2 regions of the Ciceribacter sp. RN22 genome follow, and region 1 is predicted to be linked to the other one. Evidence: riboswitches for the same ligand, from Rfam matches in the RefSeq annotation. Region 1 holds a riboswitch; the other holds the start of a gene.
The links. Region 1 has a riboswitch for cobalamin ahead of NHF53_RS20645 (energy-coupling factor ABC transporter permease). Riboswitches for the same ligand answer to the same signal wherever they lie in the genome.

Region 1 (7,334 bases):
CGACGCTGTTATCGAAGGTCAGCGTGATGCTGGAGGAGCCGGTCGTCGATGACGATGTCATGTAGGTGAGGCCGTCCAGCCCCGTCATGCCGTCCTCGATGACCTGCGTGACGGTTTTGCGAACGGTATCGGCGCTGGCGCCGGTATAGGTCGCGCTGATGCGTACTGTCGGCGGCGCGATTTCGGGATATTGCGAAATCGACAGCGTGTTGATCGCCAGCGTGCCGCCCAGCATGATGATGATGGCGATGACCCATGCGAAGATCGGTCGCCGTATGAAGAATTTAGCCATGGTCTAGTTCCTGATCACGATGTTGCCGAGCATGTCCTTGGACATCATGATTTCGGCGCCGGAGCGGGTTGATTGCCCGGCTTTTCGATGACAAAGCCCTTTTCATCGACCTCAGCGGGGATGGGGGTGACCGTTGCATTGTCGGCGATCCACTGGAAGCCATCGACGATCAGCTTGTCGCCGTCGCTCACCCCTTCCGTGACGAGCCAGCCGTTGCCGGAGAGCTGGCTGTTCCTGAAAGTGCGGGTTTCGACCTTATTCTCCGCCGTTACGAATTTCGCGGTCAGTTCGCCGTTGGCGTTGCGGCCCGCTGCCCGCTGCGGAATGAGATAGCCTGCGTCCTTGCCGACCGTGATGGTGGCGCGCACATACATGCCCGGCAGGATCAGGTTGTCAGAATTGTCGAAGAGTGTGCGGATGGTGAAGGTGCCCGTGGTCGTGCTCACCGCCATTTCCGACATGTCCAGCTTGCCTACATGCGGATAGTCGGAGCCGTCCTCCATCGTCAGCCGGATATCGGTGGTCTCGCTGTCGTCATTTCGCTCCAGCTTGCCGGCCTCGATGGCCGCCCGCAACCTCAAGAGGTTTACGCTCGACTCGTTCAGCTGGATATAGATCGGATTGATCTGTCGAAGCGTCATCAGGGAGTCAGTCTGACTTGCCGTGACAACGTTGCCGATCGAGAAATTCGTGGCGGAGGTCACGCCGTCGAAGGGCGCACGGATCTCCGTGAGACCAAGACTGATCTGCGCGGTCTGCAGGGTGGCGCGGGCTTCCGCCACCGAGGCCTTCGCCTGCAGCAGCGTGGTGCGCGCGTCTTCGTATTCCTTCTGCGTGGCACCCGTATTTGCAAGGCGCTCGTAACGCTGCAGGTTGGCTTCCGCCGCGGGCACGCTGACTTCCGACTTTTCCAGCGCGGCCTGGGCTTCGGCGACCGACGCCAAATAGGTGTCGTCCTCGATCTTGTAGAGCAGATCACCTGCCTTGACGAAGCTGCCTTCCTTGATGGCGATCTGCTTGATCACGCCGCCGACCCGCGGGCGGATTTCAGCCGTCTGGAAGGCCTCAGCCCTGCCCGAAAGCACGGTGGTGAGCGGTTGCTCGGATTTTTTGAGGGTCACGACGCTGACCGGGGAGGGCGGACGCGCTGCGCCCGCGCCAGCTCCGGCCTTTTGATCACCGGAATCGTTGCAGCTCGCCAGTGCGGCGGCGAGCAGGAAAAGAGAAGGCAGCAGAAAACGTCTGGTCATCGTTTCTTTCCGAAAAGAGGCGAGCACGGGAGGGCCGGCAGGGCCGACAAAAATTAGCAAGCGTCAGTTTTTCGTGGGCCGCGTTCATCCCGGACAAGGGATGGTGACGGCATAATTCCGCGTCGTCCTCTCGTCACTGGACGGGAGGCGATGCAAAGTGACGTAAGAAGAGTATCGTCACTTTGCAAGCGGATTTTGCAGTGCGGTATCGATCAGAGCCACAACTTCACGGCAACGTGTTGCCAATATGTCGGCCTTTTCCCTGGCGATCAACACCGGATGGAGCACACAGGCCAATGCCATTGCCGCGACTTCGGCGGTCTTGCGGCTGTCCTTCACGTGGTAGACGCCGCTTTCGACGCCCGCGTCGATGATCCGGGTGATGTCGTCGATCAGCATTTCGCGGTATTGCTCGGCGCAGGCCAGTTCCTGGCCGGCGGAAAAGACGATCATCTCGAAGATGTGCGGGCTCTTCTGGAGATCCTGCAGATGGCTTTCCATCAACTGCTCGACGAAGAGGAGAAGGCGCTCCGGGGGCGCCTTGCGGTCGTCCGGCCGTGCGAGCCGTTCGATCATGGCTTCGAGGTGGCGCACGGAAATGGCGTCGACGAGGTCAACTTTCGAATGGAAATGCTTGAACACATTGGCCGGCGACATGCCGAGCGCAGCGGCGACGTCTGCCACCGCAACGTTCGTGAAGCCCTTGGTCCGGAACAGTTCCTCGGCCGTGTTGAGGATGTCCTCGCGCGTCTCCGCGGCCGGGCGACGGGGCTTGCGCTGGCCCCGCGCGGTGCGCGTGCCGGCCCGTACGTTGCTCGCCGGGAGCCCTTCCTCTTTCGGCGCGATCGCCAACGCTTCACTCAGCTCCTTGGAAAGTAGCGATCGAGATTTGCGCGAACCCTCGCCAGCGGCGTTTCACCGCTGTCGTCCGGCACGAACGTCTCGCCGGTAATTGCCTCATACGCCTTTATATAGACCTTTGAGGTGTCCTCGACCAGTTTCGCCGGAATTTCCGGAATGTCGTCCTTGTAAGGATCGCACCGTTCGGCGACCCACGAGCGGACGAAGTCCTTGTCGAAGCTCACCGGACGTTCGCCCTTCTCGAAGTGTTCGGGATAACTGTCGGCGATCCAGTAGCGGCTGCTGTCCGGTGTATGGATCTCGTCGGCGAGGATGATGGTGCCGTCCTTGTCGGTGCCGAACTCGTACTTGGTGTCGACGAGGATGAGTCCGCGTTCCGCGGCGAGCGTCTGGCCGCGGGCGAAGAGCGCCAGCGCATAGTCCGAAAGCGTGTCCCACTGCTTCTGCGTCAGCAGTCCCGTCGAGACGATCTGCTCCGGCGTCAGCGGCTCGTCGTGGCCGCCGTCGAAAGCCTTGCTCGTCGGGGTGATGATCGCCTGCGGCAGGACTTGGTTGTCGCGCATGCCGTCCGGCAGCCGGATTCCATACATCTCCCGCTGGCCGGCCTTGTAGAGCGTCAGGATGGAGGTGCCCGTCGTGCCTGCAAGATATCCGCGCACGACGATCTCGACGGGAAGGATGTCGAGTTTCTTGCCGACGACGACGTTCGGGTCGGGGTAGTCCAGCACGTGGTTCGGACAGATATCCTTCGTCTGCTCGAACCAGTAGCGGGCCGTCTGGGTCAGCACCTGGCCCTTGTAGGGAATGCAGGTGAGAATGCGGTCGAAGGCGCTCAGCCGGTCGGTCGAGATGATGATGCGCCGGCCGTCCGGAAGATCGTAGTTTTCGCGAACCTTGCCACGATAGTAGTTCGGCAGTTCGGGGAAATAGGCTTCGGAGAGAATGCGCAATGGCCTCGCCCTTCTGATGTCATGGAACGGACGCCGGTCGTCCTCGCCGGACCCTTAGTTTACCGCCGGGTTTTGTCAAGCGAGGCCTTCGGCGGAAGGAGAGCCAAGGCGCTTTGACCGCTCCTTATCAAAAGAAAAGGCGCATGGTGGTCGCCATGCGCTTTCCGGTTCTTGCAGCAGGCAGAAGCGCCTGGCGGTATCAGGCGAAGGTCAGGCGTCCGACCTCGGTCATGCGGGAGACGAGCCCATTGGCGCGGAAGCCCTTGATCACGGACACGGCGGTGAAGGTGATGAAGGCTTCGACCAGGAAGACCGGGAAATAGGCTGCGACCCAGGCGGCCCAGTCGGTGAAGGCGACCGCGTCGTTGGAGATCATCAGCCAGAAGCCGACCATCGCCGACACGCCGGCGTAATAGACGGCGTCGATGCGCAGGACCTTGCCGAGGTTGAAACGGTCCCGCAGTTTGGCGTCGAAAAGCCGGCGGCCGAAGCTGTAGTGGACCGCGATCATCGGCACCATCAGCGAGAGGGCGTTGACGCCGAGATGCGGGATGTCGCCGGGCTCGAACAGGAAAGCCTGCAGGACGAGGCCGAGCGCGAAGCCGAGCATGGCCGGTGCGAACCCGAAGAGCATGTAAATGGTCGTCGCGCCGATGAGGTGCAGTTCGGACGGGCCGACCGGCAGATGCCAGGCTTGCATCAGCGCGGAAAACACCACGGCCGAAACGAGGGTCTTCGGCACGGCCAGCGGGTTGCGCACGACGGCCGGCAGCTGGGACGCGACGACGCTGAGGGCGGCTGCGTTCGCAAGCGCGATACGAACAGGATCGATAATTCCAACTTCAATATGCATTCTATTGCCTTTCCTCCGCGCCCACCGCGCGGAATTGCTTGAGACGCCACGAAAATCGTGGCCGAGGCGATGGCAGGTCTCCTGGCTCGCGGGTCTCGGCTCGGTCCGCCTTATCAACCGTTTCCGGCCAATGGCATGCTGGACGTCGCTCTCCGCTCACAGTTGCGGGGGCAGCTACGGTCTCGGCCCCTGATGGGTAATCCTCACCGTATTCCCTTTTCATCCACCACTTCGTTTTCGTCGGGTGGAACCATCGCTGGTTTTGAATTCGCCTGCCGTCCGGTTCGCGACGTGGAATGGACCGTTCCGGTCGTGACCACGGGCTTTTTCAGTGCAGGTCGATTGGTGATAGCCGATGACGCGGGTGTGCGCAATCGGTCGGAAGCGGCGACAGGCCAAAATGCCGCATTGCGGCGGCTCTCGACGGCGTCTACGGGTTGACGAAAATCAAGGCTGCCGCCCGTGGAGAAAGGAAATCCGATATGCTCGCAAGAATGGTCTACAGTGTACCTGTTTTCGGATGGATGCTCAGAGAAGCCCTCACCGGGCCGACCACTGCCAAGCTTCTCTTCATTCTCAACCTGGTCCTGGTCTGGATTCTTGCGATCGGCTATTTCGGCTATCCGGCCATCATCCTGCCGGCTCTGACGGCCGTACCGGTGATCTTCACGACGCTGATCGTGATCACCAAGGGCTGACGCCACCTCGCTTGTCTCGTCTGGAGTGCGGCCGGGGGAGGTTTCCCCGGCTGCTCCCCGTCAGGCGAGTGTGTCCTGCGTCTTCATCACGGTGAAGAATACGGCGGCGATCGCCGCGCTCGGCTACCATCGGGGAAAGGGCAGACTGTCAGGCCTGAGGTTAGATGGCAGGCCTGATATATCTGTTTGTCGCCGTGATCCGATCGTGCGCCGGATCGATCACGGCCAGTCGGCGTAGCTCGCTGGCGCTTCCTGTCCCGTCCTGTCGCCGATCGAGGTGAAGCTTTGGCGATAGGCGGCGGGGGACAGGCCGGTCTTTCGTTTGAAAAAGTGACTGAAGTAGGTCGGGTCGCGAAAGCCCAGGCTTTCGGCGATCCCATGGATGCTCCGCGGCGAGCGTTCGAGCTTGATCTTTGCCTCGCGGATCGTGCGCTCGTGGACAAGCTCGATCGGTGTCCTGCCGAGAGCCTTGCTGCAAAGCGAATGCAACCGATCCGCGGTAATGCCGAGTTGCTCGGCGTAGAAGCCGATTGGCCTCTGTTCTTCGAAGTGACTTTCGACGAGGTGCCTAAAACGCTGGAGAATGTCGCCGGTCTTCGCCGGCCTGGTGAAAGGCAGGTCACCCGCGCCGGTGAGACGCCAGACCCTCAACAGGAGAAGCTGCAGAAAGGCGCAGGAGGCCATTATGGACGGGTGTTCCCGCTCGAGTTCATCGGAAAGGCCCCGAAGCAGCGGAACGAGAGCCTCGACCTCCGCGCGTTCGATGTCCTGCCGGATGATCTCCTGCGACAGCAGAAGTCTGAGGCCGTGGCCTTCGGGCTGATCTTCGACCACCTCCGCCAGAAGCATGCTTGAAAGACCGAGAATGTGACCCGTACTGCCCGCGTCGATGACCAGGGACAGGTCGTCGCAGGGCGGCAGGATCGCCACGACGGGACCGGCGAGAACCTCGTCGCGCGCCGGCGAGCGCAGTCTGACTTGTCCGCCAGAAAGAACGAGCACGTGCGCGAAATGTTCGTAAGGTGGTGCGGTGATGCGCATCGATCGTCGCGCCAAGGCCGGAGAAAGCGGATTGCAGCGCAGTTTGCGGTGAATGGCGTGTCTGTCGGTCATCGGAGCCCCGGCTTTCCGTCCCTCCGCCTTTCGATGACAGATCGCCGGAAAATCACATGTCACTGCCAGAAAATCGCATTCTCAACACCGAGGTCAACCCCTAAGCTCGCAAAATGCCTTTGGGAGGAGGCTTGGCGGGCATGCCAGCGCATTCGCTGGCTTGCGCCCGGATTCCCCTGAAGAACCGTTTTTGAACCCGGGTCCGAGGGGGCCGAAATGTTCCAGGCAAGGCTGATGATCGGCAGTGCCGACGAGGATGCCGCCGGCGGGGCGACCTTCCTCCGGCGCAATCCGGTGACCGGAGACATCGTGACCGTCGGTGCGGCGGCCTCGACCGCAGATGCCGAACGTGCGGCGAATGTGGCGGCGGCGGCCTTTCCCGCCTGGTCCGCGACCGGCCCCGGCGAACGCCGCGCGCTTCTCGAACGTGCCGCAAACATATTGAGCGCGCGGGCGGACGATTTTGCGGCGGCGATGACGGCGGAGACCGGAGCCACCCGCAGTTGGTGCGATTTCAATCTCTCGCTCGGCGCCGAGATCATCCGCGACGCGGCCTCGATGACCACGGCCGTAAGCGGGGCTGTGTTACCCTCCGCCGTAGCGGAACGGTTGTCGCTCGCCGTCCGGCAACCTGCCGGCGTCTGCCTTGCGATTGCGCCGTGGAATGCGCCGGTAACCCTCGGCTTCCGGGCAATAGCCATGCCGCTCGCCTGCGGCAATACGGTCGTGCTCAAGGCATCCGAACTCTGTCCGCGAACCCATTGGCTGATCGGCGACGTCATGCGGGATGCCGGATTCCCGCCGGGCGTGGTGAATGTCGTCAGCAATGATCCAGCCGATGCGGCGATGATCGTCGAGACGCTGATCGCCCATCCCGCCGTTCGCCGCGTCAACTTTACCGGCTCGACCCGCATCGGCCGCGTGGTGGGGCAGGTCGCGGCCAGGCACCTGAAGCCTTGCCTTCTCGAGCTCGGCGGCAAGGCGCCGATGCTGGTGTTGGAGGATGCCGATCTCGAGCATGCCGCGGATGCGGCGGCCTTCGGAGCCTTCTTCAACCAGGGACAGATCTGCATGGCGACCGAGCGCATCATCCTGCTCGACGCGATCGCCGAGGATTTCCTCTCGCTCTTTGCCACGCGGGCAGCGCGTCTGAAGGCAGGTGACCCGCTACGGGCGGGTATGCCGCTCGGCTCGATGATCAGCGCGGAGGCCGTGAGGCGGGTCCGGGCATTGGCGGAGGACGCGGTTTCGAAGGGCGCACGTCTTCTCGTGGGTGGAACGAGCCACGACAGCTTCATGGACGCCACCGTGCTTGAT
Region 2 (7,334 bases), on a different contig from region 1:
CATCCCGCAGATCGGCGGCATGTATCGCGGCGACTTCCGCCGCAAGGCGACGCTCGCCGAATACGGTTTCCGCCTGCCGTCCTGCATGGACAACCGTCCCTTGCGCTTCGAGGAATGGGACGCCATGCGCCCGCAGACGGTCGCCGTCTCCGCCACCCCCGGCGGCTGGGAGATGGATCAGGCGGGCGGCGTCTTCGCCGAACAGGTGATCCGTCCGACCGGCCTCATCGACCCGCCGGTCGAGGTCCGCGCGGCCAAGACCCAGGTCGACGACGTGCTCGGCGAAATCCGCGACACGGCGCTCAAGGGTTACCGCACGCTGGTCACCGTGCTCACCAAGCGCATGGCGGAAGACCTCACCGAATACCTGCACGAGCAGGGCGTGCGCGTCCGCTACATGCATTCCGACATCGACACGCTGGAGCGCATCGAGATCATCCGCGATCTTCGCCTCGGCGCCTTCGACGTGCTGGTGGGCATCAACCTTTTGCGCGAGGGCCTCGACATCCCCGAATGCGGCTTCGTCGCCATCCTCGACGCCGACAAGGAAGGCTTCCTGCGCTCGGAAACCTCGCTCATCCAGACCATCGGCCGCGCCGCCCGCAATGTCGACGGCAAGGTCATCCTCTATGCCGACAACATCACCGGCTCGATGCAGCGGGCGATGGACGAGACGGCGCGCCGCCGCGAGAAGCAGATGGCCTACAACATCGAGCACGGCATCACGCCGGAATCGGTCAAGGCCCGCATCTCCGACATCCTCGATTCCGTCTACGAGCGCGACCATGTCCGCGCCGACATTTCCGGCGTCGCCGGCAAGGGCTTTGCGGCAGGCGGCAATCTCGTCGGCGCCAACCTCCAGGCCCACCTCAACGCGCTCGAAAAGCAGATGCGCGACGCCGCCGCCGACCTCGATTTCGAAACCGCCGCGCGGCTCCGCGACGAGATCAAGCGCCTCAAGGCCGTCGAACTCGCCGCCATGGACGACCCGATGGCCCGGCAGGAGGCGGCGAGTGCCGAAGGCGCGAGAGGGAAGCAGTCAAGTCCGGCGGCGAGTGCGGAACAGACCCCCTCTGGCCCTTCGGGCCATCTCCCCCACAAGGGGGGAGACCGGGAGGCCGCCGCAAGCGCGGCGAACTCCCTCCCCCCTGTGGGGAGGGTTGGGGAGGGGTCTTCCGGTGAACCCCGCATCTCCCTCTCCTCGCGCTCGAAGACCGGCCGTGCCCGCAGCGCCGGCCGCGAGTCGATCTCCCCCCCTGAGGGGGAGATGTCCCGGCAGGGACAGAGGGGGGTATCCCCCAATGAAGCGTCCGCCGATCACCCCCCTCTGTCGGCTACGCCGACATCTCCCCCTCAAGGGGGGAGATCGGCGGAGCAAGCGTCCTACTTCGCCAAGCCGTCGCTCGACGACATGGGCCCCGGCACCGACCTGCCGACACCGGCCGGACGCTCGCTCTTCCGCAAGAACACCCTCGACGAAATGACCGTCGGCCGCACCGAAAAACCGGTGACCGGCAAGGTGCCCGAGAAGCCGGGGGCCGAACCGGGCCGCAGCCCGATCTCCCCCCTTGTGGGGGGTGAGGAGCGGTCGGCGAAGCCGAGCAATCGATCCAGCGAATCGATTGCAGCAACGAACGCCGGCAGGACAGAGGGGGGTGCCCCACGCTCAGGGCCGGACGACCCCCGCCCCATCATCCGCGCCCGCCCCGGTGCCGGCTCCTACGAGGACCCGGCGGACCAGAAAAAGAAGGGCCGCACCAAGGGCAAGACGGGACGACCGGGACGGTGACCACGAGTCCCTTCTCCCCATCCCGATGGGGAGAAGGTGCCGGCAGGCGGATGAGGGGCAGCCCGTACGCCTACGGGGTCGCTCCGCGCGGCGGCGCCATCGATCCGGTGGATCGATTTGAGCGAACGAAGGCCTGAGCGCGACGCCGCGCGAAGACTGTGCAAGGCCCTACTTCAGCTAAGTGTTAGAAATTCCAAGTGAGGGGGTCGGTTTCGCCTGCTTGACGTCCCCCTCACCTGCGATTTCTGGCACTTACGCCTTCGGCCTAAGCTGCCGAAATCGCTTCCTCTCCCTCAAGGAGAGAGGAACGGCTGGCCTGCTGCCGGTTTTTCGGACACCGAGTTAAGCTAATCCGACCTTGTTTTCAAATTCCATCGGGCTGAGATAGCCCAGTGTCGAATGCCGACGCGGGGGAGATCGGAAGGCGACAAATCGCGCTTCCCACCAAATCCTTCTGACCCGTGCTCCGAACAACCGCCCCCCTTCAGCGCTGACGGAACGACCGAGCGTCGCCGCATGGTGATCTCCCCCCTTGTGGGGGAGATGGCCGGCGGGCCAGAAGGGGGTAACTGATGCGTCCATCGCTCTCAATCGGTCCTCAGGCCGCCTTCTCGACCGCCTCAACCACCGCCGCGAAATCCCATTCGTGCAGGCCGATGACGACGAGGCGGGTCTCGCGCTTCTCGCCGGCCGCCCAGGGGCGATCGAAATAGGTGTCGATGCGCGAACCGACCGCCTGGACGACGAGCCGCATCGGCTTGCCGGGCACGTCGACGAAGCCCTTGAGGCGCAGGATGTCGTGGGCCTCGATGACGGCTCTCAGCCGCTCGACGAAGGCCGCCGGATCGGCGATCGCCGGAAGCCGCAGCGCAAAACTCTCGAACTCGTCGTGGTCGTGGTGGTGCAGGTGGTCGTGACCCTCGCCGGAGGCATGGGCAGCCTCATGCTCCAGTTCGTGGTGCGACTTGCGGTTTCCGATATCGGCCTCCGAACCGGCGCCGAGGCCGAGGAGCACGATCGCCGGAACCTCGCCGTTCCTCGCCTCAACCAGCGTCGGCTTGCGGTTGATGCGTCCAGCAACCTCGGAGCGGACCGCGGCGATCCCCTCGCCGTCCAGCAGATCGGTCTTGTTGAGAACGATGAGATCGGCGCAGGTGAGCTGGTCCTCGAAGAGCTCCTCGAGCGGGCTGTCATGGTCGAGCGAGGCATCCTGCTCGCGCATTGCGTCGACCCTGTCGTGGTCGTCGGCGAAACGCCCGGCCGCCACCGCGGCACTGTCGACCACGGTCACCACGCCGTCGACCGTCACGCGGGTGCGGATGTCCGGCCAGTTGAAGGCGGCGACCAGCGGCTGCGGCAGGGCGAGACCGGAGGTCTCGATGACGATGTGATCCGGCCGCTCGTCGCGTTCCAGCAGGCGCTGCATGGTCGGCACGAAATCATCGGCCACCGTGCAGCAGATGCAGCCATTGGTGAGCTCGATGATGTCGTCCTCGGTGCAGTTGTCGGCGCCGCAGCCCTTCAGCACCTCGCCGTCGACGCCGAGGTCGCCGAATTCGTTGATGATGAGCGCGATCTTCTTGCCGCCGGCGTTCATCAGCATGTTGCGGATGATCGTCGTCTTTCCGGCGCCGAGAAAGCCGGTGATGACGGTTGCCGGGATCTTCTGCTGCAGCATGGTTCAACCCTTCATTTTCAGCGGCAGTCCCGCCGCGACGAAATAGACTTCGGTCGCGACCGCCGCGACCATCTGGTGGAGCCGTCCGGCATGGTCGCGGAATTCGCGCGCCATGCGGTTTTCCGGCACGATGCCGAGCCCGACCTCGTTCGAGACGAGGATCAGCCGCGCCCGAAGCATTGGCAGGACCGAGACGAGGCGCGCGCTTTCGGCGGCGACATCGCGTTCGTCCAGCATCAGGTTCGTGACCCAGAGCGTCAGACAGTCGACGAGCACGACACGGTCCGATGCATCGATGCGTCGGAGAACGCCGGCAAGGTCCACCGGCTCCTCATGGGTCGTCCAGAGCCCGCCGCGGCTCTCACGATGCAGGGCAATGCGTTCGCGCATTTCATCGTCGAAGGCGCGTCCCGTTGCGACATAGTGGCGTTCGAGCCCGCTTGCCTCGGCAAGCGATTCCGCATGCCGCGACTTGCCCGAACGGGCACCGCCGAGCACGAACACGCTATGGCCGGCGGCCGCGCTCAAGGACGGACCTCCGCGCCAGAGCGCCGGAAAGGTGGACATGAGAAGAGGCCGGGCGCGCAGCCCGGCAGAAAGGATGTGGAAATGCGGGATCGCACAATCCCGCCGTCACAAGATGTCGCCACGACAACCTCCGTGCTGGCAACGGGGATTTTTCCCCAGGATGGGCTTTCAAAGCCCGGCACGGGTGGCAGGTCTCCTGGCTCGCGGTTGAGGCGCCAAGCGCCAGCGGGGCAACCTCGCCTTCCCGGAGCTTCGAAGCGGCACGAAGAGGCGGACGATTCGTAGAAATAGAGGCGTCCCGGCCCCGGCTGATCGTGTCGCCACTCCAGTGGCTTTTCCAGCTTCGCCGAAGAACCCGCCGTCCGCGCCTTGCGGACCCGTCGCGGGCATTCCGGCTCACCGGATGATTGACCCTCACCGCTCTACAGTCGCGGGGTCGGCTGCGATTGGCAGGCCCGGCTTGGGTCCCCACCGTCGCATTCCCTTTTGCGTTCCGCCCCGTATCGACGGCGCGGAAACCATCCGAATGAGAAAACGCTTAGGCGCAAGCGGCGGTGAAGTCAATTCGAACAGAACGCCTGCAAACCGCCCCAAAGCCAGTCACTGACGCGCAGAAGGCATGCTCAAGGCGAAGAGCAAGCGGATGCGCGCGGCGACCGCCTCGGCGAGCGCCTCCGCCTCGAAATCGGGGGTTTCCGTTTCGCTCGTCACCGGGAACGTCGCGGTGGCGACCGGAGAACCGTCGATGACCGAGATCGCGGTCACCGTGACGGTTGCCTCGCTGCGGTGGTTGAGCGGCGAAATGTCGGGTCGATAGGAGCCGATCCGCACCGAGAGCACCACCGGTGGCGCCTCCGGCCGCGGCGCGGTCGCAGCGATCGCCGCGGCGATCCGGCTGTCGGTGCCGACGACCACGGTCTGCGGCACGCGGACATCGGCAAGCACCGTCAGGTCGCGAACGTCATAGACCTTGCGCGGCGTCAAGAGCTCGACGCCCGCGACGCTGCACGAGGACAGCAGAGCGCAAAGAAGAAGGGCGATGACGGCGTGGCAGAACCGCAGACACATGGCAGGCTGATCCGATCCCGATTCGGTCGGAAGAGACTGTCACCGGTATGGTTAGCGCGGCGTTAAGCGGCAGCCCGCACGGCCCGGAACAGGCGCGCCGCGGCATCCATCTCCTCGAAGCGCTTGGCCCTGCGGGCCTGCGCTTCCTCGTCGACGCCCCAGTGCTCTTCGGTCCAGTCCTCATCGAGATGGGCGAGCGCCCATACCTCCGGAGTGGAAAGGAAGCCCTCGGCGAAGGCGAGCGCCAGGATCGCCGAGCCGGTCAGCGTCGTCACCACGTGCAGTGCAGCGAGTTCGAACGGGGTCCGGTAGGCGTCGAGTGCCTTGGCGAAGGCCTCGATTGCCGCCTGTGGCTGTGCCTGGTGGACGATGCCGGCCGCAAGAATGAACCGCGCGCCATGGGAGGAAGCCACCCAGTCGATCACCGGTCCCCACTGCCGCGCCTGTCGTTCGACGAGTTCCTGAGGCGATTCCGCGTGGTAGCAGAGCAGGTCGTTGCCGGCGTAGCGCACGATATCCTCGAACACGGCGTCGATCTGTTCGGCGACGGCATCGATCGCGGTATTGGCAAGCCGGGTCATCGGCATCGTCGCCGGGTCGATCGTTTCGCCCTGGGCGCGCCACTCCGAAGCGACGAGCTCGGCGGCATCGGCCGTCGGCAGGCGCAGCGGATGTTTCGCCGGCGTCTTCACGCCGCGACCGTCGAGCAGGATGGCAACGGCCTCATCCTCGTTCCGCGTGCCGACTTCGGTGTAGAAGCGCTTCGCCTGCGGCCGCTGCATCTGGATCTGCGCGCGGCGTACCGGGTCCGGATCGCTCGGCTCGGGGCCGAAATCGCTGAGAAGGTCACGCATCGACGGCTCCTTTCATGACATGGGCCAAAAGGTCGGCCGGGTGGTCAACGACGGCGTCCGCGCCTGCAAGCAGCAGCGCAGCAGTCGTCGAATAGCCCCAGGAGACGCCGATCGCCCGGGCGCCGGCGGCCTTGCCCATCTGCATGTCGTAGATCGCGTCACCGATGACGACCGCATCCCGCGCATCCATGCCGGTTTCGCGGCAGCACTCCAGAACCATGGCCGGATTGGGTTTCGACGGACATTCGTCCGCCGTCCGTGAAACGACGAAATGGGGCTTCAACCCGTGGGTTTCAAGCACGCCGTCGAGGCCACGGCGGGACTTGCCGGTCACCGCCCCGATCAGCAGGTCGTCACGGCGAACCATCGCCGCGATCACCTCGGCGATCCCGTCGTAAAGCGGCTCCTCGAAGCCCTGCTCGGCGCGCACCTCAGTGAACACCGCCTTGTAGTAGAGCGCCATCGCCCCCGCCTCGTGATCGACGTCCGGCTTGCCCTGCATGGTGGCGATCGCGAGATCGAGGCTCAGGCCGATGATCGCCTTGGTGTGTTCGACATCCGGCGCGGCATGGCCGAAATGAAGGAAGGTGCGCGTCATCACCGCATGGATGAGGCAGACGCTGTCGACGAGCGTGCCGTCGCAATCGAAGAGAACGAGCTTCATTCCTCGTCCCTCGCCCCGTCGGCTTCATCGAAGCCGAGCAGGTTCCAGCTCTGCACCATGTGCGGCGGCAGCGGCGCCGTGACCTTGAGCCGCCCGCCGGAGGGATGCGGAATATCGATGTAGCGGGCATGGAGATGCAACCGCTTCTGGATGCCGCCCGGGAAATCCCAGTTCGGATCGTCGATGAAATATTTCGGATCGCCGATGATCGGATGCCCCATGTAGAGGGCATGGACGCGAAGCTGATGGGTGCGCCCGGTATAGGGCTCCATCTCCAGCCAGGCGAGGTTTTGCGCTGCCGTGTCGATCACCCGGTAGTAGGAGACGGCGTGGTCTGCCCCCTCCTCGCCGTGCTTGGCGACCCGCATGCGGTCGCCGTCCGGGGTCTGCTCCTTGACGAGCCAGGTCGAGATCTTGTCCTCGTGCTTGCGCGGCACACCCTTCACCAGCGACCAATAGATCTTGTGGGTGTCGCGTTCGCGGAAAGCGGCCGTCAGCTTTTGTGCCGCGCCGCGCGAGCGGGCGACGACGAGAACGCCGGAGGTGTCACGGTCGATACGATGGACGAGACGCGGCTTCTCGCCCTTCTTGTTCGTCCAGGCCTCGAGCATCTTGTCGATGTGGCGGGTAACACCCGAGCCACCCTGAACGGCAAGGCCAGCCGGCTTGTTGAGTACGAAGACCTTGTCGTCCTCGTAAAGCAGCATCCGCGAGAGGAGTTCGCCGTCACCGGAATGCTTCAGGTCCTTGCCG

Region 2: linked by a shared signal. The riboswitch ahead of cobU (bifunctional adenosylcobinamide kinase/adenosylcobinamide-phosphate guanylyltransferase) and the one ahead of NHF53_RS20645 (energy-coupling factor ABC transporter permease) in region 1 are both predicted to bind cobalamin.

Annotation. Positions count from the first base shown of each region.
Region 1 is NZ_JAMXLD010000002.1:1,195,466-1,202,799, reverse strand. Features, by position in the region: gene NHF53_RS20665 (efflux RND transporter permease subunit) at 1-292, opposite strand, end outside; gene NHF53_RS20660 (efflux RND transporter periplasmic adaptor subunit) at 337-1,542, opposite strand; gene NHF53_RS20655 (TetR family transcriptional regulator) at 1,720-2,280, opposite strand; gene NHF53_RS20650 (phosphoribosylaminoimidazolesuccinocarboxamide synthase) at 2,403-3,353, opposite strand; gene NHF53_RS20645 (energy-coupling factor ABC transporter permease) at 3,553-4,206, opposite strand; cobalamin riboswitch at 4,260-4,476, opposite strand; gene NHF53_RS20640 (hypothetical protein) at 4,689-4,904, shown strand; gene NHF53_RS20635 (AraC family transcriptional regulator) at 5,124-6,017, opposite strand; gene NHF53_RS20630 (aldehyde dehydrogenase) at 6,234-7,334, shown strand, end outside.
Region 2 is NZ_JAMXLD010000001.1:2,102,388-2,109,721, forward strand. Features, by position in the region: gene uvrB (excinuclease ABC subunit UvrB) at 1-1,789, shown strand, start outside; gene cobW (cobalamin biosynthesis protein CobW) at 2,388-3,467, opposite strand; gene cobU (bifunctional adenosylcobinamide kinase/adenosylcobinamide-phosphate guanylyltransferase) at 3,471-3,995, opposite strand; cobalamin riboswitch at 4,164-4,533, opposite strand; gene NHF53_RS10330 (hypothetical protein) at 4,596-5,063, opposite strand; gene NHF53_RS10335 (ATP12 family chaperone protein) at 5,126-5,917, opposite strand; gene NHF53_RS10340 (HAD-IA family hydrolase) at 5,910-6,581, opposite strand; gene NHF53_RS10345 (RluA family pseudouridine synthase) at 6,578-7,334, opposite strand, start outside.